Regions from separate parts of the Pantoea sp. X-Soil-YNGN-785 genome, predicted to be linked through region 3. Evidence: predicted binding sites of a transcription regulator. Region 3 holds the regulator's gene; each other region holds the start of a gene.
What was found. The regulator sigma-54, encoded in region 3, starts transcription at its own class of promoters, with help from an activator protein. The targets are predictions, from matches to a motif close to GTTGGCACANNTTTCGCTNT.
Positions count from the first base shown of each region.

Region 1 (6,297 bases), 440 kb from region 3:
CCCGTCAGCAGATCGCTGACCACTGGATCACCACGCACCCGGCTCCGTAAGCCCGGTCCGGCGCTTGCCCCGTACTGATTGGGCGAAGCGCCGGAGGCCGTCAGCTTATCAGACTGACCTGCGCCGCCACGATGCACCAGCCGTGGGGCATGCGCACCCAGGTCTGCTGCTGGCGGCCAATTTTATCGCTGCCGGTGCGGGTAAATTCGGTGCTGCAGACCGCATAATCCTCGCCAAAGGTGGTAATCACGGTGTTGCGCAGCGTCCGGTCCAGCCCGGCTGACGGACGCGCGGCACGGAAGGCCCGAATCTCATCAATGCCATACAGATTCTCACCCGCGCCGAGGCGCACGGTTCGCGGGTCGTGCCAGAACAACGCATCCAGTTCGTCCACATCATTGCTGACCAGCGCCTGCTCGTAGCGGTAAAACTGCGCCGTCACCTCGCTGAGCACCTGCGGTAAATTAATCTCTCTGTTCATCAGGCTCCTGCCATATTGATTTGCGGTATCGTAATGCCCTGTTGTTCCAGTGCCCAGGCGGCGCGTAGCACTGCCTCTTCGTTAAACGGACGGGCGATAAGCTGTAAACCAATCGGCAGGCCGCTCCGGGTCGCCAGCGGCACGGTACAGACCGGCAATCCCAGGAAGGAGATCGGCTGCGTCAGCATCCCCATGCTCGCTTTAGCGGGCAGGGATTCACCCTGAATCGACAGCGTCTGCTGGCCGATCGTGATCGCGCTGCAGGGCGTTGCCGGGGCGATCAGCACATCGAAATGATCAAACAGCGGTAACACCTGCTGCTGGAAATGACGACGGAAGCGCTGCGCCTGCACATACCAGGCGCCTGGCATCATGGCACCCGCCAGCAGACGCTCGCGTGAGTTCGGTTCAAACTGCTCCGGCATCTGACGCAGGGCAGGCAGATAGTGATTGCCGCCTTCTGCGGCGGTCATGATAAACGCCGCCGAGCGTGCCAGCTCCGCGTCGGGCATCAGCACCTCTTCCTGTGCATCCAGCGCGGCCGCGACCACCGCGACGGCATCGCGCGCGTCATCATCGCACCAGCGGGAAAAAAAGCCGCCCAGCACGCCGCAGCGTAAGCCTTCGCTGCCCTGTGACAGCCCCGGCAGCGTCGCGGCAAGCGGACGATCGGCCTGAAACGCATCGGCGTGGTCTGCGCCCTGTAACAGGTCATACACCAGCGCCAGGTCTTCAGCCCGCCGGGCCAGCGGCCCGATATGGTCAAGGCTGGCGACAAACGGATGGCTGCCGCTACGCGACAGACGGCCAAAAGTGGGCTTAAGGCCAAAAATACCGCACAGCGACGCGGGCACCCGAATCGAACCGTTGGTATCGCTGCCGAGCGAAAAGTGAACCAGCCCGGCGGCTACCGCGGCGGCCGAACCGCCTGACGAGCCGCCCGCCACGCGGCTGAGATCGCGCGGATTGTGCGTCGCACCATAGTGGGTGTTTTCGGTAGTAAAACCATAGGCGTAGGCATCCATGTTCAGCATGCCCGACAGCAGTGCGCCAGCGTTACGCAGTTTCCCGACGGCAAACGCATCGGCCTGGGCCGCAGGGCGATCGCGGAACAGGCTGGCACCGGCCAGCGTGCTGTGACCCGCCACATCAAACAGGTTTTTCACCGCATATGGGATGCCCGCCAGTGGTGGCAGGGTTTCGCCGCGCTGCCGCTGCGCATCAATCGCGCTGGCCTCTTTTAACATGCGTGGCCCGGTCACTTCCGTCCAGGCATTCAGCGCCGGGTTGTGCTGCTCAACCGCCTGCAGCGTGTGTTTCGCCACCTCCAGTGCGCTGATCTCACCCTGCTGGATCGCCCGTTGCAGCGTCTGAATTGAAACATCACCTAATCTCATGCCTGATATACTCCTGCGACTTCCAGCCGGTCATCCAGCGGAAACGCCATCAGCGGCGCAGCCATCTCCGCAATGCGTGAAAGCTGGATTAGCAGCTCAGCGCGACGTGCCTCATCCAGTTCCAGTTGCAGGATCTGCTCCATATGGCCGATGTAGCTGGCCCAGTCGTGTTGATTCATGATTCGCTCCTGTTAAAAACCGGCAGCGCTGCCGTTACTACGCGGGTCGCTTGCGCCCTCAAACATGCCGTTGCTGTGACGCACAATCGCGCCCGCATGACCTACGGATTCGCTGAAGTCCGGCAGCCGTTCCACCTCATGTCCCCACAGACGCAGCATCAATACCGTTTCGTCGTCAAAGCGGCCTTCCAGTTTTAATGAGTCGGACGATTGCCCCCAGGTCCGGCCCAGCAGCCAGCGCGGTGCACTGACCGCCTGCTGTAACGGCAGCCCCTGAATCACATGGCGGGTAAAAATCGCCGCCTGAGTCTGCGGCTGCCCATCTCCGCCCATCGCGCCATACACCATTGTCCGGCCATCTTTCAGCCGCGCGGCGGCGGGATTGAGGGTATGAAACGGCTGCTTACCGGGCGCGAGCGCCAGCAGATGGTCAGGGTCGAGGCTGAACGCAGCGCCCCGGTTCTGCCAGGTGATGCCCGTGCCAGGCAGCACCACACCGCTGCCAAACTCGTGGTAAATGCTCTGAATAAAGGAAACAGCCAGGCCGCTGCTGTCCATTACGCCCATCCAGACCGTATCGCCCGGTCCGCGTCCGCTGCCCCAGGCGGCGGCCTCGCCATCGGCGATCTGGCTGGCGAGCGTATCGAGATGATCACTATCCAGCAGCGCCTGCACATCTTCGGTGACGTGACGCGGATCGGTGATGTGTTTGTCGCGCAGCGCAAAGGCTTTTTTGGTGGCTTCCACGATGCGGTGCACCGTCTGCGCGTCGTCAGCCTCCGTCATCTCCAGCCGATCGGTGATGCCGAGGATCGCCAGCGACACGACGCCCTGGGTTGGCGGAGCGATATTCCAGATGTCGCCTTCGCTGTGGGCGAGATGCAGCGGCGTTGTGCGACGAGCGTAATGCTGCTGCAGATCGGCCAGCGTCACCGGCATGCCCAGCGTCGCCATCTCACCGGCCATATGGTGAGCCAGCGGGCCGCGATAAAAGCTGTCGAGTCCCTCTTCGGTGAGCTGGCTCAGGGTGTTCGCCAGCGCGGGCTGGGTAAAACGGCTGCCCGGCTGCGGCACATCGCCGTCGGGCATAAAATGGGCACGAAAGCCGGGCTGATGCTGCAACTCACTCAGGAAGTTCGTGGTCGCGGCGGTCTGTGAGGCGGTCACCGGAATCCCGTCGGCGGCGTAGCGAATCGCATCCCGCAGCAGACGGGCCAGCGGCAGTGGCGGGGTGCCTATCTCTGCAGAGAGCGTCAGTGCCTCCTGCCAGCCGCTGACCGTACCGGCCACCGTCAGCGCCGCTTTCGGCCCGCGATGTGGGATCTTCGGGTGATCGGCGTAAAAATCGCGGTGAGCCAGTGAACCGGCTGCGCCGCTGGCGTCGATAGCGACCGGATCGCCGCCAGGCGGCAGAATCAGCCAGAAGCCATCGCCGCCCAGTCCGTTCATGTGCGGATAGACCACGGCGATTGTTGCGGCAGCAGCCACCATCGCTTCAATGGCATTACCGCCATCGCGCAGCACCGCGAGCGCACTTTCACTCGCCAGATGGTGTGGCGTCACCGCCATCCCCTGCGGGGCCATATTGCTTTGAATCATCTTTTTCTCGTTATCCGGGTGACAGAACCCATAACAAAGCAAGAGCTGTTCCAGTTTTCATGCTCAGCTGACAATGCGCCGGTTAACCTGGCGTAAATTGTGCTAGCTTCTGCTGAAACAAAAGTTACAGGACGCCTTATGAAACAGCTTGATGAACGACTCAGAAGTCACTATCCCCAGCTCTCTCCGCAGGAGCAGCGTATTGCCGACTTCGTGTTTGACCACTTCGATGACCTGATCAGCTACAACAGCGCCGAGCTGGCGCGGCTCAGTGGCGTGTCGAAAGCCACGGTCAGTCGACTGTTTAAGCGTCTGGGCTATGAGAAGTACAAGGATATGCGTGATGAGCTTCGCATCCTGCGGCAGAGCGGCATGCCGCTGACCGATAACCGTGATGCGGTGCAGGGCAATACGCTGCTGGCGCGCCACTACAAGCAGGAGATGGCTAATCTGACGCAGTGGGTAAACAGCCTGGATGCCCGACACTTTAATGAGGTGATTCAGCAGCTGGCGCAGGCTAAGCGCGTGTTTATCATCGGCATGCGCAACGCCTATCCGGTGGCGCTCCATCTGCGCCAGCAGCTGGTGCAGGCGCGTTCACAGGTGCATATCCTGCCGCAGCCGGGCCAGACGCTGGCTGAGGAGCTGGTGGATATCACGCCGGACGACATGGTGATCGTGATGGCGTTTCGTCGTCGTGCGCGCATCATTCGTCCGCTGATGCAGCAGCTGCAGGCTGCCGGTGTCCCGATGCTGGCACTGTGTGAGCCGCAGGCGCAGACGGTGATTGCGCTGGCGCGCTGGCAGCTCTGTACGCCACTCGACAGTGTTTCCGCCTTCGACAGCTACAGTGCCGCCATGAGTCTGGTTAATCTGATCGCCAATGCGCTGCTGCATGAAATGCTGGCACAGGGACGTCAGCGTATTCATCAGATCGCCGACCTTTACCAGCAGTTTGACGAGCTGGAGCACCGTTAACAGGCACCGTTTTGGTGCTTTGCCCCATTTCAGAACACCACTTCCCCGGCGTGATTGCCCCGATTACGCCGGATTTCCGTTGAACTCTCTGCCGCTTAACCCTTTTTCTGTTGCTATCCGGATTGGCACATTAGTTGCAGATTGCTTGTTAAAGAATCTTTTGTTTCACGTTAATCTCACCGGGGTGCATAATGAAAAAAGCTTTGATGGCGGTAGCGACAGCGGCATTACTGATGGCACAAACGGGCAGCGCGCTGGCCGATCAACTGCAGGATATCCAGAAGCGCGGCGTCATCCGTGTTGCCGTGCCGCAGGATTTTCCACCGTTTGGCTCGGTCGGCACTGACCTGCAGCCGCAGGGATATGACATCGACACGGCAAAATACCTGGCGAAACAGATGAAACTTAAGTTGCAGCTGGTGCCGGTCAGCAGTGCCAACCGCGTGCCTTATCTGCAAACCGACAAGGTCGATCTGGTTATCTCCAGCATGGGTAAAAACGCCGAGCGTGAGAAAGTGATCGACTTCACCCGTGCCTATGCGCCGTTCTTCCTGGGCGTCTTCGGTCCGAAGGGCGATGAAATCAAAGCGGCGTCGGCTCTGAGCGGCAAGTCGATTGGCGTCACGCGCGGTGCGGTAGAAGATATGGTGCTCAGCGAAGTGGCCCCGAAAGATGCGCAGGTGAAACGCTACGAAGATAACAACACCACCTTGTCTGCGTATCTTTCTGGTCAGGTGCAGTATGTCGCAACCGGTAACCTGGTCGTCGCCGCGATTGCGCGCCAGAATCCGGCCAAAGCGCCTGTGGCGCAGTTTATGCTGAAAGATTCACCCTGCTATATCGGCCTGAAAAAAGATGAGCCTGCATTGAAAGCGAAAGTGAATGAGCTGATTGAGCAGGGCATTAAAGACGGCACGCTGAATAAACTCTCTGAAGAGTGGCTGAAAGCACCGCTGCCTGCGAACCTCGGCGCCTGAGGACGGATTCATGATCGGGCAACTTAACTTTCCCGCCCTGTGGCCCTACTGGCCGGAGCTGCTCTCCGGTCTGTGGGTCACCATCCAGCTGACGGTGCTGGCGACCACCGGTGGCGTGGCGCTCGGCATTGCGGGCGCGGCGCTGCGCAGCGGCAAACCGAGCTGGATGAGCCGTCTGTGGGGCATCTATGTCGAGCTGATCCGCAATACGCCGTTTGTGGTGCAACTGTTCTTTATCGTTTTCGGTCTGCCTGCGCTGGGGCTGAAACTCACTGCGGGTGAGGCGGCACTGCTGGCGATGCTGATTAACCTTGGCGCCTACAGCACCGAGATTATCCGCGCCGGGATTCAGGTGACGCCCAAAGGGCAGTGGGAAGCGGGACGGGTGCTGGGATTAACCCGCAGCCAGACTTTTCTGCGGGTCGTGCTGCCGCCTGCGCTGCAGCGCATTTATCCGGCGCTGGTGAGTCAGTGCATCATCGTGATGCTGGGCTCGTCGGTGGTGTCGCAGGTCTCCTATGAGGAGCTGACCTTCGCCGCCAACCTGATCCAGTCGCGCACCTTCTTAAGTTTTGAGGTCTATCTGGTGACCACGCTGATCTATCTGGCGTTGTCGATTGCGATGCGCCATCTGCTGCTGGCGATTGGCCGTAAATGGTTTGGAGTGCAGCCATCATGACGACGAC
Region 1 is NZ_AP035942.1:864,255-870,551, forward strand. Features, by position in the region: gene puuE (allantoinase PuuE) at 1-50, shown strand, start outside; gene hpxZ (oxalurate catabolism protein HpxZ) at 101-481, opposite strand; gene AC6I8E_RS03830 (AtzE family amidohydrolase) at 481-1,878, opposite strand; gene hpxX (oxalurate catabolism protein HpxX) at 1,875-2,057, opposite strand; gene AC6I8E_RS03840 (gamma-glutamyltransferase family protein) at 2,070-3,656, opposite strand; gene hpxU (MurR/RpiR family transcriptional regulator HpxU) at 3,795-4,634, shown strand; gene AC6I8E_RS03850 (transporter substrate-binding domain-containing protein) at 4,826-5,611, shown strand; gene AC6I8E_RS03855 (amino acid ABC transporter permease) at 5,622-6,290, shown strand; gene AC6I8E_RS03860 (amino acid ABC transporter permease) at 6,287-6,297, shown strand, end outside.
Region 1: the regulator sigma-54 is predicted to act here: its motif matches at 3,692-3,711, upstream of AC6I8E_RS03840 (gamma-glutamyltransferase family protein).

Region 2 (6,297 bases), 580 kb from region 3:
GCCGATGCCCATTATGGCAATCGTCATCCATCGCTACGGTAATCAGCTTCATCATCGGTTCAAACTGGCCCAGGCGGCCTTCTCCAGCCTTAACGATCAGACGCAGGAGAGCCTGACCAGCATCCGGATGATTAAATCCTTCGGTCTTGAACAGCATCAGTCGCAGCAATTCTCCGATATCGCCCGCGATACCGGTGATAAGAACCTGCGCGTGGCGCGGGTCGATGCCCGTTTCGATCCCACAATCTACATCGCTATTGGTTTCTCAAACCTGCTGGCGATTGGCGGCGGCAGCTGGCTGGTGTGGCATGACCAGATGACGCTGGGGCAGCTGACCAGCTTTGTGATGTATCTCGGCCTGATGATCTGGCCGATGCTCGCCCTGGCGTGGATGTTCAATATCGTCGAACGCGGCAGCGCCGCCTGGAGTCGCATCGGTGCATTGCTGGCGGAAGCGCCCGCGGTGGAAGATGGCGATAAGTCTCTGCCACCTGAACCGGGCACGCTGCAGGTCGCGATTCGCGCCTTTCACTATCCGGCCAGCGCGGCTCCGGTGTTAAGTGATGTCAGCTTCCAGCTGAAGCCCGGCGAAATGCTGGGACTGTGTGGGCCAACTGGCAGCGGAAAAAGTACCTTACTGAGCCTGATCCAGCGCCATTTTGATATTCAGCAGGGCGACATCCGTTATCACCAGATCCCGCTGACGCAGTTGCGGCTGGACAGCTGGCGCAGTCGTCTCGCCGTGGTCAGCCAGACACCATTCCTGTTTTCGGACAGCGTAGCGAACAATATTGCGCTGGGGAAACCGGGCGCAACCCGGCAGGAGATTGAACAGGCCGCCACGCTGGCCTGCGTGCATGACGATATTCTGCGGCTGCCGCAGGGTTATGAAACCGAAGTCGGGGAGCGAGGTGTGATGCTGTCGGGTGGACAGAAGCAGCGTCTTTCAATTGCCCGGGCACTGCTGCTGAACGCAGAAATCCTGATTCTGGACGATGCGCTCTCTGCGGTGGATGGTCGTACCGAGCACGAAATCCTGCATAACCTGCGCATCTGGGGGCAGGGAAAAACACTGATTATCAGCGCGCATCGCCTGTCGGCGCTGACGGAAGCCAGTGAAATCCTGGTGTTACAACAGGGCAGCGTGGCACAGCGTGGCGATCATGACGCGCTGACCACCAGCGCTGGCTGGTATCGTGACATGTACCGTTACCAGCAACTGGAAGCGGCGCTGGATGATGATGAAAATGAGAAAGGAGTGCCGCATGGCTAAGTCTGCCCGCTTGTGGCCTACCCTGAAGCGCCTGCTGAGCTACGGTAAGCCCTGGCGTAAATCCCTGTCGCTGGCGGTAGGCATGCTGTGGATCGCTGCCGCGGCGGAAGTAACCGGTCCGGTGCTGGTCAGCTATTTTATCGATAACCTGGTGGCGAAACATCAGATGCCCTGGGGGCTGGTGGCCGGTCTGGTCATCAGCTTTGTCCTGCTTCAGCTACTGGCCGCCGGGCTGCACTACTGGCAGGCGCTGCTGTTCAATCGCGCCGCCATTGGTGTGGTGCAGCGGTTACGCAGTGACGTGATGAATGCCGCGCTCTGTCAGCCGCTGAGCGCTTTTGATACTCAGCCGGTCGGGCAGATTATTTCGCGCGTGACGAATGACACCGAAGTGATCCGCGATCTTTATGTCACGGTAGTTTCAACCGTACTGCGCAGCGCTGCGCTGGTCGGCGCCATGATGGTGGCGATGTTCAGTCTTGACTGGCGCATGGCGCTGGTAGCAATGATGATCTTCCCGCTGGTACTGATAGTGATGCTCATCTATCAGCGTTACAGCACGCCGATTGCCCGACGGGTTCGCAGCTATCTGGCTGACATCAACAACGGCTTCAACGAAGTGATCAGCGGCATGAGTGTGATTCAGCAGTTTCGTCAGCAGGCGCGATTTGGTGAGCGTATGGGCGAAGCGAGCCGCTCTCACTATCTGGCGCGAATGGAGACGCTGCGTCTCGATGGCTTTCTGCTGCGTCCATTGCTGAGCCTGTTTTCAGCGATGGTGTTGTGCGGGCTGCTGATTCTGTTCAGTTTTTCGGTGCCTGGCGTGTTTGAAGTGGGGGTGCTCTATGCCTTCATTACTTACCTGGGCCGTCTGAATGAGCCACTGATTGAGCTGACCACCCAGCAGTCGATGCTGCAGCAGGCGGTGGTGTCTGGCGAGCGTATCTTCGAGCTGATGGATGCCGCCCAGCAGCAGTATGGTGCCGATCAGCAGCCACTGGCTTCAGGTCGTATTGCCCTGAACAACCTCAGTTTTGCCTACCGTGAAAACCGCGATGTGCTGAGTGATATCAATCTTGACGTCGCACCGCGTGAGTTTGTGGCGCTGGTGGGCCATACCGGCAGTGGCAAAAGTACCCTGGCTAACCTGTTGATGGGTTATTACCCGGTGACGCGCGGCGAAATCCGTATTGATGATCGTCCGATTGGCGACCTGAGCCATGCCGTGCTGCGACGCGGTATCGCGATGGTGCAGCAGGATCCGGTGGTGCTGGCCGATACGCTGCTGGCCAATGTGCGGCTGGGCCGCGACATCAGCGAAGAGGCCGTCTGGACCGTGCTGGAACAGGTGCAGCTGGCACTGCTGGCGCATGCCCTGCCGGAGGGGATTCACACCCGGCTGGGCGAGCAGGGCAATAATCTGTCGGTCGGGCAGAAGCAGCTGCTGGCGCTGGCCCGGGTACTGGTTGATCTGCCGCAGATCCTGATCCTCGACGAGGCGACCGCTAACATCGACTCCGGCACCGAGCAGGCCATTCAGCATACGCTTGCGACGCTACGGCAACACAGCACGCTGGTGGTGATCGCTCACCGCCTCTCAACGATTATCGATGCGGATAAGATTCTGGTGCTACATCGTGGTCGTGTGGTTGAGCAGGGCACTCATCAGCAATTGCTGGCGCTACAGGGACGTTACTGGCAGATGTATCAGCTGCAACAGGCAGGGGAAGATCTGGCGTCGGGCGTACCTGTAACATCTGAAAGCTGACTTGCACCTTTTTTGCGCAGCTTTATCGGAATAATCTGTATAAATGCACTCCTTTGACGCCTGGAGCACCAAAGGAGTGCAGTCTCAGGCTGCGATCCCTGTCACACACCCATTCTCATTCATATCTTCCTTGAAGCATCCCTTGCTCCGTCTCGCCTGACTCACTGATTAAGGGCACTTTTACACTCTGGCACAGGCTTTGCTTATATCCCTGCGTGTCCATAAACGTTACCTATTTACTCGCTGGAGGGGATCCAATGAAGCTGGTTACCGTCGTAATTAAGCCATTCAAACTGGAGGATGTACGTGAAGCTTTATCCTCTATCGGCATTCAGGGACTGACCGTCTCCGAAGTGAAAGGTTTTGGTCGTCAGAAAGGCCATGCAGAGCTCTATCGTGGCGCAGAGTACAGCGTTAACTTCCTGCCGAAGGTCAAAATTGATATCGCAATTGCCGACGATCAGTTAGACGAAGTGGTGGATGTCATCAGTAAAGCGGCCTACACCGGCAAAATTGGCGACGGTAAAATTTTCGTGGCTGAACTGCAGCGCGTCATCCGTATTCGTACCGGCGAGACCGACGAAGCCGCTCTGTAATTAAGACTCAGTACTGTGATGGGATGGAATAAAAATGAATAAAATTTTCACGAAGCTGGGTCTCACCAGCCTGGCACTGTTACCCTCACTCGCAATGGCTGCGCCTGCCGTTGCGGACAAGGCTGATAACGCATTTATGATGATTTGCACCGCGCTGGTGCTCTTTATGTCAATTCCAGGTATTGCACTGTTTTACGGCGGTCTGATTCGTGGCAAAAACGTTCTGTCGATGCTGACGCAGGTTGCTGTGACCTTCTCGCTGGTCTGCGTGCTGTGGGTGGTCTACGGCTATTCACTGGCCTTTAGTGAAGGCAATGCCTTCTTTGGCGGCTTTGGCTGGGCCATGCTGAAAAACATTCAGCTCACCGCCGTTATGGGCAGTTTCTATCAGTATATCCACGTAGCATTCCAGGCCTCGTTTGCCTGTATTACCGTGGGCCTGATTGTTGGTGCCATTGCAGAACGCATCCGTTTCTCTGCCGTACTGATCTTCGTCGGTGTCTGGCTGACGCTTTCATATTTACCTATCGCACACATGGTCTGGGCGGGCGGTTTCCTGGCTCAGGATGGCGCTCTGGACTTCGCTGGCGGTACCGTGGTGCACATCAACGCGGCTGTCGCAGGTCTGGTGGGTGCTTATCTGGTGGGCAAACGTGCGGGCTTTGGTAAAGAGGCGTTCAAGCCACATAACCTGCCGATGGTCTTCACCGGCACCGCTATTCTTTATGTTGGCTGGTTTGGCTTTAATGCCGGTTCAGCTTCAGCAGCAAATGAAATCGCGGCACTGGCTTTCCTGAACACCGTGGTGGCAACAGCGGGTGCCGTACTGGCATGGACCTTTGGTGAGTGGGCGGTACGTGGTAAGCCTTCTCTGCTGGGTGCCTGCTCAGGCTTTATTGCGGGTCTGGTCGCCATTACCCCAGCCTGTGGTTATGTCGGCGTTGGCGGTGCATTAATCATCGGTCTGGTCGGCGGCCTCGCGGGACTGTGGGGCGTCACCACCCTGAAAAAATGGCTGCGCGTCGATGACCCGTGCGATGTATTCGGTGTGCATGGCGTCTGCGGTATTGTCGGCTGTATCCTGACCGGCGTGTTTGCTTCCTCTTCACTGGGCGGCGTCGGCTATGCGCAGGGCGTCACCATGGGCCATCAGGTCTGGGTGCAGCTCTTCAGCGTGGGTCTGACGATTGTCTGGTCCGGCGTTGTCGCTTTCATCGGCTTCAAGCTGGCCGATCTGATTGTCGGACTGCGCGTACCGGAAGAGCATGAACGCGAAGGCCTGGATGTAAACAGCCACGGCGAGAATGCTTACAACCAGTAATGGACAGGCACTGAAATGAACAATCGGGGGCGAGCAATCGCCCCTTTTTTTATTCTCTTCATTCGCTGCGCTGGCGCATTACCCCTTCCTGAACGGTTGAGGCTACCAGCACACCCTGCTGATTGTAGAACTCGCCGCGGACAAAACCGCGTGCGCCAGAAGCTGAGGTACTGACCACGCTGTAGAGCAGCCATTCAGTGAAGTCGAACGGGCGATGGAACCACATAGAGTGGTCGATTGTGGCGACCTGCATATCCGGCTCTAAAAAGCCTTTGCCATGCGGCTGCAGCGCGACCGGCAGGAAGTTGAGGTCAGAGGCATAGCCGAGCAGGTACTGATGGATACGCAGGTCATCGGGCAGGGGGCCGGTGGCACGGATCCAGACCTGACGCTCCGGTTTATCCACATGTCCACGAAGCGGGTTATGGATCTGCACCGGGCGAATCTCCAGCGGACGTTCAGCAATAAATTTTTCACGTAACTTTTCTGGCAGCAGATGCGCCATTTTCTGCGCCATCGCCTGTTCGGTTAGCAGGTTTTCTGGCCCCGCCACCTGGGGCATCGGATTCTGATGCTCAAATCCGCTTTCCGGTGACTGGAAAGAGGCCGTCATATAAAAAATCGGCTGGCCATTCTGAATGGCGCTGACCCTGCGTGCGCTGAAACTTTTGCCATCACGCAGAGTTTCAACATCATAGATAATCGCTTTCTGGCTATCGCCGGGCCGCAAAAAATAGCTGTGAAATGAGTGAATAATGCGATCTTCCGCGACGGTTTGCTTCGCGGCATACAGTGCCTGACCCACCACCTGACCGCCAAACACCTGGCGCAGTCCCAGATCTTCGCTCTGGCCGCGATATAAACCTTCTTCCAGTTTTTCCAGATTCAATAAATTCAGCAGATTTTGCAGTGCCTGACTCATGGCGCATTCCTCAATATAGTGACCCGCTCAGTGTGAAAGATCGGACCAGTTGACGTCAATCAGACTTTCCGCTTTGCCTGTGCCAGGCAAAATTTCATTTTTGTGCCAATATTAAGCACATACGGCGAGTGAAGCGCTGTAAGCAGGATTCGCTGCCGACAATCATTTTGATCAAATGGAGACGACATCAATGAAACTCAGGCATGTGTTCAGTGGGGTAGTTATTGCGGTTGCTGTTGCGGGATGTGCCGACAAGAGTAAACCAGTGCCAACACCAACGCTGGGTTCTGCAGTTGCAGGACAGACGGCCGCGATTGCGCAGCCAAACGTAAGTGGTTCAGTCTTTATCCGCCAGCGCATTGCGCTGCCGCCGGATGCGGTATTAACCGTGACGCTTTCTGATGCCTCTGTATCCGA
Region 2 is NZ_AP035942.1:1,011,433-1,017,729, forward strand. Features, by position in the region: gene AC6I8E_RS04545 (SmdA family multidrug ABC transporter permease/ATP-binding protein) at 1-1,273, shown strand, start outside; gene AC6I8E_RS04550 (SmdB family multidrug efflux ABC transporter permease/ATP-binding protein) at 1,266-3,041, shown strand; gene glnK (P-II family nitrogen regulator) at 3,299-3,637, shown strand; gene amtB (ammonium transporter AmtB) at 3,672-4,958, shown strand; gene tesB (acyl-CoA thioesterase II) at 5,017-5,880, opposite strand; gene AC6I8E_RS04570 (YbaY family lipoprotein) at 6,071-6,297, shown strand, end outside.
Region 2: the regulator sigma-54 is predicted to act here: its motif matches at 3,228-3,247, upstream of glnK (P-II family nitrogen regulator).

Region 3 (6,297 bases):
CGCTTGCAGATGCTGGCGAAACAGATCCAGAGTCCTGAATTACCGGCGTGGTGGGACAACGTTGTTGAATGGATTGACGAGCTGAAGCATGAGTGGCGACATGATGTGCAGGTATTGCGCGACTGGGTGGCAGAGCAGGATAAGTCATATCCCGGAAAAAAATGACCCCAGCCGAGGCCGGGGTGCGCGAATACTGCGCCAACACCAGGGAAAACATTGCGGCCGCTATGATTTGAATAATTAATGCAGCCGCAGGGTATTGGTTAACACTGACATCACCTTAGCAAATTCATCTTCTCATGCGACAAGATTCATTAAAATTTGTGATATTGAGCAGCGTTTAAATACAGAAAACATTAATTTGGCAACACAGTCAAGTAAGGAATCATTTTCTCTGCTGCATTGCTGTTATTTTAATCAAATTTGTGGTTTTTGGTATAGTTTTGACGCTGCTCAGCTGCAAAGCAAAGGCTGAGCAGCTGTAAATTAAGCTGGCATTAACCTCTGCCTCTTCAGAGAGGCTAACGCGCTGATATTGCAAGTGACCACCCTGAAATGACACGAATTATCCAAAACGATTTGGAATGATAAAAAAGAATCTAAAACTTTGTCCTGCACTTGCACTGACATCATTGCGCTTAATGAGAGTAAAAAGGGCCACAACAACTCTGAGTAACGCTGTTAAGCGCTGTTTATTTATACGTTATCAGCGTGATTCTGTTTAAGCTTTGGGCGGCTCATCATTCATAAAAAAATAACAGTTAAGAATATCGAATGATTTAAACCGGCGCTTATCACCCATTATTAAGTGTTTATCTGGAAAGATGCTAAGCCGTGGCAATGAATGGAACCGATTCCTTTTTACCGGAAGTCCTTGAACTATTTCGAACTGTTGCAGCATTTTGATGCAAAATGATTGAATAAAGTCTGGAAACCGCCGCAAGGTTTTCAGCGATTTTTGTGAAAAAGCTGCTTTTCTGGCAGTGATTACATGAGTGATTAATTAACGTCTGAAACAGGTATGGGAAGATTGCATGAACAAGCATAAAGGAAGCGTCGGACAGCGTATCAGACGTATTATTGGTCGTGTCATGCTGGTATGGCTGGGCGTATGGCTGGCGGGAATTTTGCTCTTTTCGTTCCTGCCGGTACCGTTTTCAGCGGTGATGGCTGAACGACAGATCGGTGCCTGGTTACGCGGTGACTTTAGCTATGTCGCCCATTCTGACTGGGTCGGACATGATGAGATTTCGCCGTGGATGGGGCTGGCCGTTATCGCCTCAGAAGATCAAAAGTTTCCGGACCACTGGGGTTTCGATGTCGCGGCGATTGAATCTGTACTGGATAACAGCGATAGCCGGATGCGTGGTGCCTCCACGCTGTCACAACAGACAGCAAAGAATCTGTTTCTGTGGGATGGCCGCAGCTGGGTGCGCAAAGGTCTGGAAGCGGGGCTGACAGTAGGTATTGAGACAGTCTGGACGAAACGACGTATTCTGACCGTCTATCTTAATATTGCAGAGTTTGGACCGGGTATCTTTGGCGTTGAAGCAGCTTCACAGCGCTACTTCCACAAGCCAGCCAGCCGGCTTACCGCTGCCGATGCCGCCTTACTGGCGGCCGTTCTGCCTAATCCTATCCGTTATCGTGCGGCTGCGCCTTCAGGCTACGTCAGAGAGCGACAGCAGTGGATAATGCGTCAGATGCGCCAGCTTGGCGGGGAAGGCTTCCTGCAGCGTAATAAGCTCGACTAAGACTTAGTCTTCATCAAAGCCTGCTTCAAACAGCTCAATGACCGCTGCCAGCGCCGGGATCTCCTCCGGACCGCTGGCTTCAATCTCTATGTGTCCGCCTTTAGCCGAGTCGAGCATCAGCAGCGCAATTACGCTGCTGGCTTCGGCTTCTGTGCCCGCTTCGTTGCGCAGCAACACTTCGGCATCGAAGCTCTGCACCAGCTCAAACAACTTCATTGCCGGACGGGCATGCATGCCCAGCTTATTTTTGATTTCTACAGTTTGTCTGACGGTCATGATTTGCGCTTTTCCAGCGTGCGATGGCGTGACTGTACATTCTTACCGCGCGAACGGAAGTAATCCGCCAGCTGTTCTGCAATATAAACTGAGCGGTGTTTGCCACCAGTACAGCCAATCGCCACGGTAAGATAGCTACGGTTGTTGGTCTCCAGCATCGGCAGCCAGAGTTCAAGATAGCTGCGTGTCTGGTAGATAAAGTTGTGCACTTCAGTGTGGCGGTCAAGGAAGGCCGCCACCGGACGATCAAGGCCGGTCATCGGGCGCAGCTTAGGATCCCAGTGGGGATTAGGCAGAAAGCGCACGTCAAAGACATAATCAGCGTCAATCGGGATGCCATGTTTGAAGCCAAAGGATTCAAACACCATGGTCAGTTCGCGTTCACGCTTGCCCAGCAGACGGGTACGCAGCATCTCGGCCAGCTCATGTACCGACATCTCTGAGGTGTCGATGATCAAATCGGCACGCGAACGCAGCGGCTCCAGCAGATCGCTCTCTTCATCGATAGCGCTCTCCAGCGACAGATTTTTGCTGGAGAGGGGATGCAGACGGCGCGTATCGCTGTAACGACGAATCAGGGTATTGCGATCGGCGTCGAGAAACAGCAGCTGAGGTGAAAATGTGTCAGGCAGATTATTCAGCGCGGTTTCAAAAATTTCCGGGGATTCAGGCATGTTACGCACGTCGATGCTGACCGCCGCCGAAATATTGCGTTCCGCCAGCGAATTGGCCAATTCAGGCAGCAGCACGACCGGCAGGTTATCAACGCAGTAGAATCCCATATCTTCCAGCGCACGGAGCGCCACTGACTTCCCCGAGCCTGAACGACCGCTAACGATCATCAGCACCATGACCTTCTCTCCCGTTTTAAAACCGGCACCGGGCCGGTAAAGACGCGTTACTGCTCTGTCTGGACTTCCGTAATAATGGCATAGAGTTCTTCATCACTCTGCGCAGCACGCAGGCGACGGCAAACCGTTTTATCTGCCAGACGTTTTGCCACCAGTGAAAGGGTGTGCAGGTGTGTTTTGCACTGGTCAGCCGGAACCAGCAATGCAAACAGTAGGTCGACCGGCTGGTTGTCGACGGCATCAAACGCAATCGGCTGCTCGAGGCTGATAAATACCCCAACCGCACGCAGCGTATCCTCTTCCAGCTTGCCGTGAGGAATGGCTATTCCGTTACCAATACCGGTACTGCCCATGCGTTCGCGGGTCAGAATCGCTTCGAAAAGCGTCTGGTGCGGCAGGTTGAGCTGCTTAGCGGCCAGTTCGCTGATGATTTCCAGCGCACGTTTTTTGCTCTGGCAGTGTACGCCGCTGCGGGTGCAGTCTGGCGAAAGCACTGTGCTCAATTCCAGTGTAAGGTCGTTGTTCATTATCGTTTCACTTGCGTGTTCACCAGGCCATTCACCACCAGCGCGCTGATATGTGCGACAAACGGCGCTTGCTCAGATGACAAAACGGGGCGGATTATCCGCCCCATCCTGTCGGCTCTGCGCGGCAGGCGCGCGTAGCTAGCGTGAAGGTTAGTGTTTTTTCAGTTTATCTTTGTGTTTTGTCAGCTGACGGGCCAGTTTATCGATCAGCCCGTCAATTGCCGCATACATATCTTCCGCTTCCGACGTGGCGTGCAGCTCGCCACCGTTCACGTGGAGTGTTGCGTCAGCCACCTGCGTGACTTTCTCAACCTTCAGGACAATATAGACCTGATTGATATGTTCAAAATAGTGTTCCAGTTTGGCAAATTTACCGCTGACGAATTCACGTAAAGGTGGCGTGATTTCAACATGTTGCCCGGTCAGGTTCAGCTGCATAGGTCTTCCTTCTCATTTCTTTCAAACCAGCTGTTTACGCTGGTTCGATGGCGGGATGGATAAAGACTCACGATATTTGGCGACGGTACGCCGTGCCACCATGATCCCCTGATCAGATAACATGGAGGTCAGTTTACTGTCGCTCAAGGGTTTGGCTGGATTTTCCGCCGAAATTAATTTCTTCACCAGAGCACGGATCGCGGTAGAGGAGGCTTCACCGCCACCTTCCGTATTAACGTGGCTGGAGAAAAAGTACTTCAGTTCAAAAATGCCACGCGGGCTGTGCAGATACTTCTGCGTGGTCACACGGGAAATGGTCGATTCGTGCATCTCAACAGCCTGGGCGATATCGGCCAGCACCATCGGACGCATAAATTCTTCACCCTGCTCAAAGAACGCCTGCTGCTGCTCAACAATACAGCGCGTGACTTTAAGCAGCGTGTCATTGCGGCTTTCCAGACTCTTAATCAGCCAGCGCGCTTCCTGCAGATTACTGCGAATGAACTGGCTGTCGCTGTCATTGCGCGTTGCACCGCCCATTGCCGCATAGTGCTGGTTGATTTTCAGACGAGGCACGCTGTCGGCATTGAGCTCAACCGTCCAGCGGTTGCCGACCTTACGCACCAGCACATCGGGGATAACATATTCCGGCTCGCCGGTGTTGATGGACTGACCCGGCCGCGGGTCCAGCGACTGAATCAGCAGCATCGCCTCTTTCAGCACCTCTTCTTTGAGGCGCGTGACGCGCATCAGGCTACGGAAGTCGTGATTGGCCAGCAGGTCGAGATGTTCGCTGACAATCAGGCGTGCTTCAGTCAGCATCGGCGTTTCTGGCGCATACTGGGAGAGCTGAACCAGCAGACAGTCACGCAAATCGCGTGCGCCCACACCGATCGGGTCAAAGCGCTGGATGCGTTTCAGCACCGCCTCAACCTCATCCGCTTCAAGCTCATCATTGCCGATGCTGTCGAGGATCTCCTCAAGCGAGACGGTGAGATATCCGGTGTCATCGATAGCATCGACGATAGAGGTCGCAATCGCGCGGTCGGTATCGCTGAAAGGCGTCAATTCGACCTGCCACATCAGGTAATCCTGCAGTGACTGCGTGGTTTCGCCCTGATAGACCGGCAACTCATCATCCTGATAATCGGTACCGGTGCCGGAAGGGGTGCCAGCGGTGTAGATTTCATCCCAGGTGGCATCCAGCGGCAGCTCATCAGGCATCTCTTTCTGCTCAAGCGCTTCACGGGTATCCAGCGCTTCGGCTTCTGACGATTCCCGGGAGTCAATCTCGTCATGCAGATCGGTCTGCTCAAGCAGGGGATTACTTTCCAGTGCAAGCTGTAACTCCTGCTGGAGTTCAAGCGTGGAGAGTTGCAGCAGACGAATCGCCTGCTGCAATTGTGGAGTCATTGCCAGCTGTTGGCTGAACCTGAGTTGTAAACCTTGCTTCATAGACAGGATGGTAGTTCCCAGGTAAACATCGGTATTAACGACACCTTATCAGAGTCTGAACTCTTCACCCAAATAAACCCGCTTAACCTGCTCATCCGCAAGAATTTCATTGGGTGTACCATGCGCAATCAGGTGGCCCTGGCTGACGATATAGGCCCGCTCACAGACCGCTAACGTTTCGCGCACGTTATGGTCGGTAATCAAAACGCCGAGGCCGCTGTCACGCAGATGCTCAATGATCTTCTTGATGTCGATAACGGAAATAGGGTCAACACCGGCAAAAGGTTCATCCAGCAGAATAAACTTAGGATTGGCAGCCAGCGCGCGGGCAATCTCAACACGACGTCGTTCACCACCCGACAGTGCCTGACCCATGCTGTCACGCAGGTGCTCGATGTGGAACTCTTCCATCAGCTCACGGGCGCGATCCTGGCGTTGCTCTTCGGTGAGGTCATCACGGATCTGCAGTACCGCCATCAGGTTATCGTAGACGCTGAGGCGACGGAAGATCGATGCCTCCTGCGGCAGATAACCGATGCCGCGACGCGCACGCGCATGCAGCGGCAGGATACTGATGTCTTCATCATCAATGACAATGCGGCCAGCGTCACGCGGCACAATGCCCACCACCATGTAAAAGGTGGTGGTTTTACCGGCTCCGTTCGGACCCAGCAGGCCGACAATCTCGCCGGATTTTACCTGCAGGCTGACATCTTCTACCACGCGACGGCCTTTATATGCCTTCGCCAGGTTTTCTGCGATTAATGTGGCCATAGCTATCAGTTACTCTTCTTTCCGCTGTTGGACGAACCTTTATCCTGAAGTTGCGACGGCACCAGTACGGTCGTGACGCGCTTGTTCTGGCCCTGACTGTAAGCCTGCATTTTCTGCTCTTTCACCAGATAGGTAATACGATCGCCTTTGATGTTGCTGTCCTGCTGCTCTATGAACGCATTGCCGGTCAGTTCAACGAAATCGTTGGCCAGTTCGTAGTGC
Region 3 is NZ_AP035942.1:427,256-433,552, forward strand. Features, by position in the region: gene arcB (aerobic respiration two-component sensor histidine kinase ArcB) at 1-165, shown strand, start outside; gene mtgA (monofunctional biosynthetic peptidoglycan transglycosylase) at 1,035-1,754, shown strand; gene npr (PTS phosphocarrier protein NPr) at 1,758-2,030, opposite strand; gene rapZ (RNase adapter RapZ) at 2,027-2,881, opposite strand; gene ptsN (PTS IIA-like nitrogen regulatory protein PtsN) at 2,929-3,408, opposite strand; gene hpf (ribosome hibernation promoting factor) at 3,559-3,846, opposite strand; gene rpoN (RNA polymerase factor sigma-54) at 3,868-5,301, opposite strand; gene lptB (LPS export ABC transporter ATP-binding protein) at 5,350-6,075, opposite strand; gene lptA (lipopolysaccharide ABC transporter substrate-binding protein LptA) at 6,081-6,297, opposite strand, start outside.